Regions from separate parts of the Nocardiopsis gilva YIM 90087 genome, predicted to be linked through region 2. Evidence: predicted binding sites of a transcription regulator. Region 2 holds the regulator's gene; the other holds the start of a gene.
The links. The regulator HspR, encoded in region 2, represses chaperone genes until heat shock. The targets are predictions, from matches to a motif close to ANTTGAGTCNNNNNGACTCAANT.
Positions count from the first base shown of each region.

Region 1 (4,415 bases), 980 kb from region 2:
AGACGCTGCTCGACGCGGCCGGGGAACTCGACGATGTCCCGTACACGATCGAATGGTCCACCTTCACCTCCGGCCCGCCGCTGTTGGAGGCCGTGCACGCCGGCGCGGTCGACATCGGCCAGGTCGGTAACACGCCTCCGGTCTTCGCCGCGGCCGCGGGCTCTGACATGCGGATCGTCGCCGCCTTCGCGTCGTCGCCGGACGGTACCTCGATCGTCGTGCCGACCGACTCCGACATCGACAGCCCCGAGGATCTGGCGGGACGCTCCATCGCCGTAACCAAGGGCAGTTCCGCCCACGGTCAGCTGCTGGGGGTCCTGGAGGCCGAAGGACTCGGCTTCGACGACGTCGACGTCAACTACGTGCAGCCCGCCGACGCGCTGGCGGCCTTCTCCGAGCGGCAGGCCGACGCCTGGGCGGCATGGGACCCCTACATCGCCCAAGCCGAGGACCGTGCGGACGCGAAGATCCTGGTCAACGCCGAGGGGTACAGCAACACCTTCACCTTCCAGGTCGCCGCGGTCGACGCGGTGGAGGATCCGACGAGAGAGGCGGCGCTGGAGGACTACCTGGGACGGATCCACCGCGCGGTGCTGTGGAGCGCGGCCCACCCTGACGCCTACGCGAAGGCGTGGTCCAAACACACCGGCTTGCCCGAAGAGGTCACCCGCATCGCCGCCGAGCGGCGTTCCCCCACACCGAGGGCCATCGACAAGGAGTTGATCGCTTCCGAACAGGACCTGGCCGACGCGTTCGCCGACGCCGGGGAGATTCCCGACGCGCCGGTGATGGCGGACTACGTCGATGACCGGTTCAACGATCTCGTTCCTGACGCCGCCGGGTGAGAGGGGCACGGCAGGACACGTCTCCGCGGCGAGGCCGTGCGGCGGTCGGGGCCGTTGGGCGGGTCGCACAGGCGCTCGTCCTGGCCAACGGCGTACCGCGGTGACGCGGCCGCCGATGGCCAGGAGTGTGCTACGGGCGTGGGTTGTGCCGTAGTGGCTAGTGGTCGGCGCCAGCGCGCTCGACGATGTCGGCGAAGCGGTTCAGGGTCTCGCGGAGGCCGGATTCCATACCGGAGGCGACCATGGCGTCGCGGTCTTCGACGGATTGGAAGACGGAGACGCTGGTGTACTTGGTCCTCTTGCCGCCGTCGATCTCCTCGAAGGTGGCGGTGTCGAGTTCCACGTGGCCTGGCACGCCTTCGAATTCGAAGGTGGAGACGATGCTTTCCGGGGCGACGAGGTCGTGGTAGACGCCCTTGAAGGCGTATTCGGTGCCGTTCTCGTCGCGGCTGATATAGCGCCACACCCCGCCCGGCCGGACCTCGGCACGGTCGACGGTCGTTTCGTACTGCGCGGGTCCCCACCACTTGGGGATCAGGTCCGGGTCGGTGAATGCCTGGTAGACCACGTCGCGCGGAGAGTCGAAGACGCGGGTGACGACGATGTCGTGGTGCCCCGGTTCGACGATGAGTTCGGTCTTGTCGGTCGTGTTGGTCTTATCGGCCATCGTTCTCATCCCCTTGGCCCTGGTGATCCTGTCGTTGGTTCTCGCGGTTGGCCTCCATGCGGTGCTGGAGGTTCTCGATCTCCTGGTCGAGGCGGTCGAACCGCTCTTCCCAACCGGCCCGATAGCTCTCGATCCAGTCGGAGGCCGACTGCAACGGCGCCGCCTCCAGGCGGCACGGCCGCCACTGGGCGTTGCGGCCCCGGCTGATGAGGCCCGCGCGTTCGAGCACCTTCAGGTGTTTGGAGATCGCTTGGAGGCTGACGGAGAAGGGCTCGGCCAGTTCGTTGACCGTCGCCTCGCCCTCAGCCAGGTGGGCCAGGATCTCCCGCCGGGTGGGGTCGGCCAGTGCGGCGAACGTCAGGCTGAGCTGATCTTCTGCCATGTCCTATTCAACCTCTCGGTTGTTCAACTTATAGGTTGATTATGTGCCTCAGGGGAGGGGGCGTCAAGGGGGTGGGGCGCCTTCGATCGCGATCGCTCACGGCGAACGCGGCGAGGGGAACAAACCCCGACTCTTTTTTATTGAGTGTTAGTGACTCAACAAGGAGGGTCCGATGAGTGAAGCCCAGTCCAGCGTGACGTTGCCCGTGCTCCCCCTCGACGGCGACGTGGTCCTGCCTGGCATGGTCGTGCCAGTGGACATTTCCGAGTCCGACGTCCGTGCCGCCATCGAGGCCGCCGAGGCCGGAGACGACCAGGGGGCGAAGGTTCCCGGCGTGACGTCGCAGGGGAGCAAGGGAAACAACAAGCCGCGGGTGCTGATCGTGCCGCGCATCGACGGCTCCTACGCCGGTGTCGGCACCGTCGCCGTCATCGAACAGGTCGGCCGCACCCCCGAAGGCGAACCCGCGGCCGTGCTGCGCGGAATCGCGCGCGCCCGTGTCGGTAGCGGGACCACCGGTCCCGGCGCCGCCCTGTGGGTGTCGGTCGACACCCACCACGAGGAGGTGCCCGAGGGCGGCTACCCCGGCAAGATCACCGAGGCGGCCCGCGAGTACAAGGCGCTTCTCACCACCTACCTGCAGAAGCGCGGCGCCTGGCAGATCCTCGACGGCATCCAGCAGCTGGACGACCCGGGCAAGCTGGCCGACCGCGGCGGCTACTCCCCGTTCCTGAAGACCGAGCAGAAGCTGGAACTGCTGCAGACCTACGACGTCGCCGAGCGGCTGCGCCTGCTCAGCGAGTGGACCCGCGAGTACCTCGCCGAACTCGACGTCGCCGAGACCATCGACGCCGACGTCCAGGAGGGCGTGGAGAAGCAGCAGCGCGAGTTCCTGCTGCGCCGCCAGATGGAGGCGATCCGCAAGGAGCTCAACGAGCTGTCCGGCAAGCCGGGCAGCGAGGAAGAGGACTACCGCGAGCGCGTCGAGGCCGCCGACCTGCCCGAGCACGTGCGCAAGGCCGCGCTCGACGAGGTCGACAAGCTGGAGCGGGCCGGCGACTCCTCGCCGGAGTCCGGCTGGATCCGCACCTGGCTCGACACGATCCTCGACATGCCGTGGAACGAGCGCACCGACGACGCCTACGACATCGCCGGAGCACGCGACGTCCTTGACGCCGACCACGCCGGCCTCGACGACGTCAAGGAGCGCATCGTCGAGTACCTGGCGGTGCGCAAGCGCCGCGAGGACAAGGGCCTCGGCGTGATCGGCGGGCGGCGCAGCGGCGCCGTGCTCGCCCTCGTCGGCCCGCCCGGCGTCGGTAAGACGTCGCTGGGAGAGTCTGTCGCGCGCTCCATGGGGCGGAAGTTCACCCGTGTCGCGCTGGGCGGCGTCCGCGACGAGGCCGAGATCCGCGGCCACCGCCGCACCTACGTCGGCGCCCTGCCGGGCCGCATCGTCCGGGCCATCAAGGAGTCCGGCTCGATGAACCCGGTCGTGCTGCTCGACGAGGTCGACAAGGTCGGCAGCGACTTCCGCGGCGACCCCACGGCCGCTCTGCTGGAGGTGCTGGACCCGGCGCAGAACCACACCTTCCGCGACCACTACCTGGAAGTCGACCTGGACCTGTCCGACGTCGTCTTCCTGGCCACCGCCAACGCGCTGGAGACCATCCCCGGCCCGCTGCTGGACCGGATGGAACTGGTCGAGCTCGACGGCTACACCGAGGACGAGAAGGTCACCATCGCCCGGGACCACCTGCTCCCGCGCCAGCTGGAGCGGGCGGGCATGGACGCCTCCGACGTCGACTTCGGCGAGGACGCGCTGCGTAGCATCGCCGCCGAGTACACGCGGGAGGCGGGCGTCCGCGGGCTGGAGCGCACCATCGCCCGGGTGCTGCGCAAGGTCGCAGCGGGAGTGGCGCTGGGCGAGCGGGAGCTCCCGGTGGCGGTGCGTGCCGAGGACCTGGCCGGGTACATCGGCCGTCCGAAGCACACACCGGAGTCGGCGGACCGGACCACCGTCCCGGGCGTGGCCACCGGCCTCGCGGTGACGGGGGTCGGCGGCGACGTGCTCTTCGTCGAGGCCTCGCTGGCCGACGCCGAGGCCGGGGGCAGCGGGCTGACCCTGACCGGCCAGCTCGGCGAGGTGATGCAGGAGTCCGCCCAGATCGCCCTCTCCTACCTGCGCTCGCGCGGCGCGGAGCTGGAGCTGCCGGTGGGCGACCTGAAGGAGCGCGGCGTCCACATCCACGTCCCGGCGGGCGCGATCCCGAAGGACGGCCCGAGCGCGGGTGTCACCATGACGACCGCGCTGGCGTCGCTGCTGTCGGGCCGCCCCGCGCGCTCGGACGTGGGGATGACCGGTGAGGTGTCGCTGACCGGGCGGGTGCTGCCGATCGGCGGCGTGAAGCAGAAACTGCTGGCCGCCCACCGTGCAGGCCTCACCACGGTGCTGATCCCGTCACGCAACGAGCCCGACCTGGACGACGTTCCGGCCGACGTGCTGGAGCAGCTCACCGTC
Region 1 is NZ_CP022753.1:1,814,537-1,818,951, forward strand. Features, by position in the region: gene CDO52_RS08550 (ABC transporter substrate-binding protein) at 1-845, shown strand, start outside; gene CDO52_RS08555 (SRPBCC family protein) at 1,003-1,512, opposite strand; gene CDO52_RS08560 (ArsR/SmtB family transcription factor) at 1,502-1,894, opposite strand; gene lon (endopeptidase La) at 2,067-4,415, shown strand, end outside.
Region 1: a site for HspR is predicted at 2,033-2,055, ahead of lon (endopeptidase La). Genes of this name have one in related genera too.

Region 2 (4,415 bases):
CGTGGACTGGCCGACCAGCCGCGTGCCGAGTTCGTCCTCCATGCGCAGTAGCTTGCTGGTCTCGCCCTCCATCAGACGGCCGACCGGGATGCCGGTCCACGACGACACGACATCGGCGACGTCGTCGGCCCCGACCTCGTCCTTGACCATCGTCGGCGCCTCGGCGTCGGACTCCTGTTCGGCCTCTTCCGCCGAGGACGCCTCCTCCAGCTGCTTCTCCAGCTGCGGGATCTCCCCGTACATCAGCCGCGAGGCCTCGGTGAAGTCGCCGTCGCGCTGGGCGCGCTCGGCCTGGGTCCGCAGGTCGTCGAGGCGTTCCTTGAGCTCACCGACCCGGTTCAGCCCGGCCTTCTCCTGCTCCCACCGGGCGACCAGCCCGTTGAGCTCCTCCTGCCGGTCGGCGAGGTCGGCGCGCAGCCGCTCCAGCCGCTGGATCGAGGCGGCGTCGGACTCCTTCTCCAACGCCATCTCCTCCATCTTCAGCCGGTCGACGGTGCGCTGCAGCTCGTCGATCTCCACCGGCCGCGAGTCGATCTCCATGCGCAGCCGCGAGGCCGCCTCGTCGACCAGGTCGATGGCCTTGTCCGGCAGGAAGCGGGCGGTGATGTAGCGGTCCGACAGCGTCGCGGCCGCCACCAGCGCCTGGTCGGAGATCTGCACCTTGTGGTGTGCCTCGTAGCGCCCCTTGAGCCCGCGCAGGATGGCGATGGTGTCGGCGGCTGACGGCTCACCCACCTGCACCTGCTGGAAGCGGCGCTCCAGCGCCGGGTCCTTCTCAATGCGCTCGCGGTACTCGTCCAGGGTGGTCGCGCCGACCATGCGCAGCTCACCGCGCGCGAGCATCGGCTTGAGCATGTTGCCCGCGTCCATCGCGCCCTCGGCCGCGCCCGCACCCACCATGGTGTGCAGCTCGTCGATGAACGTGATGATCTGGCCGTCGCTCTCCTTGATCTCGTTCAGGACGGCCTTCAGCCGCTCCTCGAACTCGCCGCGGTACTTGGCCCCGGCCACCATCGCCGAGAGATCGAGCGCGATCAGCCGCTTGTCGCGCAGCGACTCGGGCACATCACCGGCGACGACGCGCTGCGCCAGGCCCTCCACGACCGCGGTCTTGCCGACACCCGGCTCACCGATCAGCACCGGGTTGTTCTTGGTGCGCCGGGACAGCACCTGAATGACCCGCCGGATCTCGGAGTCGCGGCCGATCACCGGGTCGAGCGCGCCCGCGCGCGCCCGCTCGGTCAGGTCGACGCCGTACTTCTGCAGCGCCTGGTAGGTCTCCTCGGGGTTCTCCGAGGTGACCCTGCCCGGTCCGCGCACCCGCTCGAACGCCTCCAGCAGCGCCTCGGGCGTCGCACCAGCGTCCTTGAGCAGGCGTCCGGCCTCGCCGCCGTCAGCGGCCAGCCCGACGAGCAGGTGCTCGGTGGAGACGTACTCGTCCTCCATCTGCTGGGCGCGCTGTGCGGCGGTGTTCAGCGAGACGATGAGCTGCCGGGAGCTGGCCGGGGCGCTGACCGTGCTGCCCGCGGCGCGCGGCAGTCCCGCGATGGCCTGCTCGACCTTGGTGTCGAACTGGCCGGGGTCGACCCCGACCTCCTTGAGCAGGGGGCGGATGACGCCCTCCCCCTGGTTGAGGAGGGCGGCGAGCAGGTGCAGCGGTTCGACCTGCGGGCTACCGTCCGTGGTCGCGCGCCGCATCGCCGCCGATAGCGCTTCTTGGCTCTTGGTGGTGAGTTTGTAGTTCATCGCTTCGCCGCCCCCTAACAGCAGAATCAGTCGTAATGGTGGTGCAATTCGGACATACGCCCCAGGCTCGCCCCTCGCCTCCGTTGATCTCGGGGATATCGACCTAATACCGGCGAGCATTAGGTCGATATCCCCGAGATCAATGGAGAAAGCGGGTTACTGCTCGTCTTCGGGGGGAGGCGCGGTGTTGAAGATCGTCAGCCGCGTGTGCCGGAGCGGCAGCAGCTCGTTGCCCTGATCCGGGGCGCTCTGGGCCAGCCGCCGTGCGACCGCGGTGCGCGCCGCGTCCAGCTCGTTGCGCATGTGGAAGAGGTGTTCGCGCAGCTCATCGACCTCACGCTGGAGCTCCAGGATGCGCTTGATCCCGGCGAGGTTGATGCCCTCCTCCTGCGACAGCCGCTGCACCTCGCGCAGCATCTGGACGTCGCGCATGGAGTAGCGCCGCCCCCGCCCCGCGGCGCGGCCCGGTGAGACCAGGCCGAGCCGGTCGTACTGGCGCAGCGTCTGCGGGTGGAGCCCGGACAGCTCGGCGGCGACGGAGATCACGTAGACCGGGATGTCCTCGCCGAACCCTCGGTGAGTCATGGCATTCACATTCCCTTCGCCCGCGTCTCCAAGTCACGGCGCGGGTCCTGGTCCGCCGTTGCCGCCCGGAACTTCTCCAGGGCCGCGCGGGCGTCCTCGCTCAGCGTCCTGGGCACCGACACCTCAAGGGTCACGAGCATGTCGCCCTTGGTTCCGTCGCGGCGGTCCGCGCCCTTGCCCCGGACCCGGAACGTGCGCCCGTTCGGCGTGCCCGGGGGGATCTTCACCGTCACCGGCATCCCGTTGAGGGTCGGCACGCGCACATCGGCGCCGAGCGTCGCCTCGGGGAAGGTCACCGGAACGGTGATCGTCAGGTTGTCGCCGGTCTTGCCGAACACTGGGTGCGGCTGCACATGAACCACCACGTAGAGGTCTCCGGCCGGTCCCCCGTGTTCCCCCGGCGCGCCCTTGCCCTTGATCCTGATCCGCTGGCCGTCGGAGACCCCCGCGGGGATCCTCGTCTGGACCGTGCGGGTGCTCTTCCCCCGACCGCTGCCGTTGCACACGGGGCAGGGATCGTCCACGACGAGCCCGCGCCCCTTGCACTGACTGCAGGGCTCTGAGAGGGAGAACCCTCCCAGGTTCGTGTTGTCGTGCCCGGTGCCGGAGCACTTGGGGCACATGCGGGGCGCGGACCCGGCCCGGGCCCCCGTCCCCTTGCAGGTGCCGCAGGCGGCGTCACTGGTCATCTTGAACGACCGGGTGACGCCGTGCGCCGCCTCGCTGAAGGTCAGCGTGGTCTCGGTCTCCACGTCGGAACCGCGCCGCGACCGCGTGCTGGTGCGCCCCCGGCCGCCGAACAGCCCGCCGAACAGGTCGCTCAGCCGCTCGCCGCCGACGCCGCCGCCGGCCTGGCCGTGCCCGAAGAGGTCGCCCAGGTCGAATCCGCCCGGCCCGGTTCCCCCGCCGGGCTGGTAGGAGCCGCCGAACAGCGACCGCGCCTCGTCGTACTCCTTGCGGCGCTCTTCATCCGACAGAACGCTGTAGGCCTCGGAGATCTCCTTGAAGCGCTCTTCGGCCTTGGGATCGGCGGTGTTGGCGTCGGGGTGGTTCTCCCGCGCGAGCTTGCGATAGGACTGCTTGATCTCGTCCTGCGTGGCCGTCTTTGAGACTCCGAGGACCTTGTAGTAGTCCTTCTCCAGGTAGTCCTTGGTGCTCATCGACGCTTGCCTTCTCCCGCTTCGCGCTCGTTACCGGTGGGGCGGTGCGGTCCGCTTCTAGGCGATCCTGCCCACTGCTCACCCTGGTTCACCGCCCCGGGTGCCACGCGGGCGCCCGGGGCGGTTCACTCACTACTTCTTTTCCTCGCCGTCGGGCCCGGACTCGGCGGCCGGTGTCTCGGCCGCGTCCTCCGGGGCGGAGGCCGCCTCCGCGCCCCCCTCCGGCTCGGTGCCCTCGTCCTCGGCGGGCCCCGCCACGACCACGCGGGCCGGGCGGATCACCCGTTCCCCGATGACGTACCCGGGCTGGAACACCTCGATCACTGTCGGGGTGGTGACACCGGGCATCGGCACCATGGTCAGGGCCTCGTGCACGGTGGGGTCGAACTCGTCGTCCTTCTCCCCGTACTTCTTCAGCCCCAGCTTGGTGACCGCGGACTCCAGCGCCTCGCCGACGGACTTGAACCCGCCGTTGAGCTCGTCGTGCTCCCGGGCCCGCCCGATGTCGTCCAGGATCGGCAGTAGCTCACCCAGAACCTGGGCGAGCCCCTGCTCCCGAACGGCGGCCCGGTCGCGCTCGACCCGCTTGCGGTAGTTGGCGTACTCCGCCTGCAACCGCTTGAGGTCGTTCAGCAGCTCGGCGGCCTGCTGCTTGGCCTCGGCGAGTTCCGCGCTGCTGGCTTCGGCAGCGGGGGCCTCCGCCGTGCCCGCCGATTCGGCCGCGTCCGGGGCGGCGGCCTCCGCCGCCTCCGGCGTCCGCAGCTCACCGGTCTCGGGATCGATGCGACGCTTGTCGCGGATCACCGGACCCTGCTGCTCGTGACCGTTCTCGTTCTCCGGCAGCGCCATTCGATTGCGCCTCCTTGCCTTCCGCGTACCCGACGGATCAGGCGTTGCCGTTCCGCTTGCCGTTCTCCTCGTCGA
Region 2 is NZ_CP022753.1:837,200-841,614, forward strand. Features, by position in the region: gene clpB (ATP-dependent chaperone ClpB) at 1-1,746, opposite strand, end outside; gene CDO52_RS04095 (heat shock protein transcriptional repressor HspR) at 1,903-2,331, opposite strand; gene dnaJ (molecular chaperone DnaJ) at 2,337-3,491, opposite strand; gene grpE (nucleotide exchange factor GrpE) at 3,624-4,340, opposite strand; gene dnaK (molecular chaperone DnaK) at 4,378-4,415, opposite strand, start outside.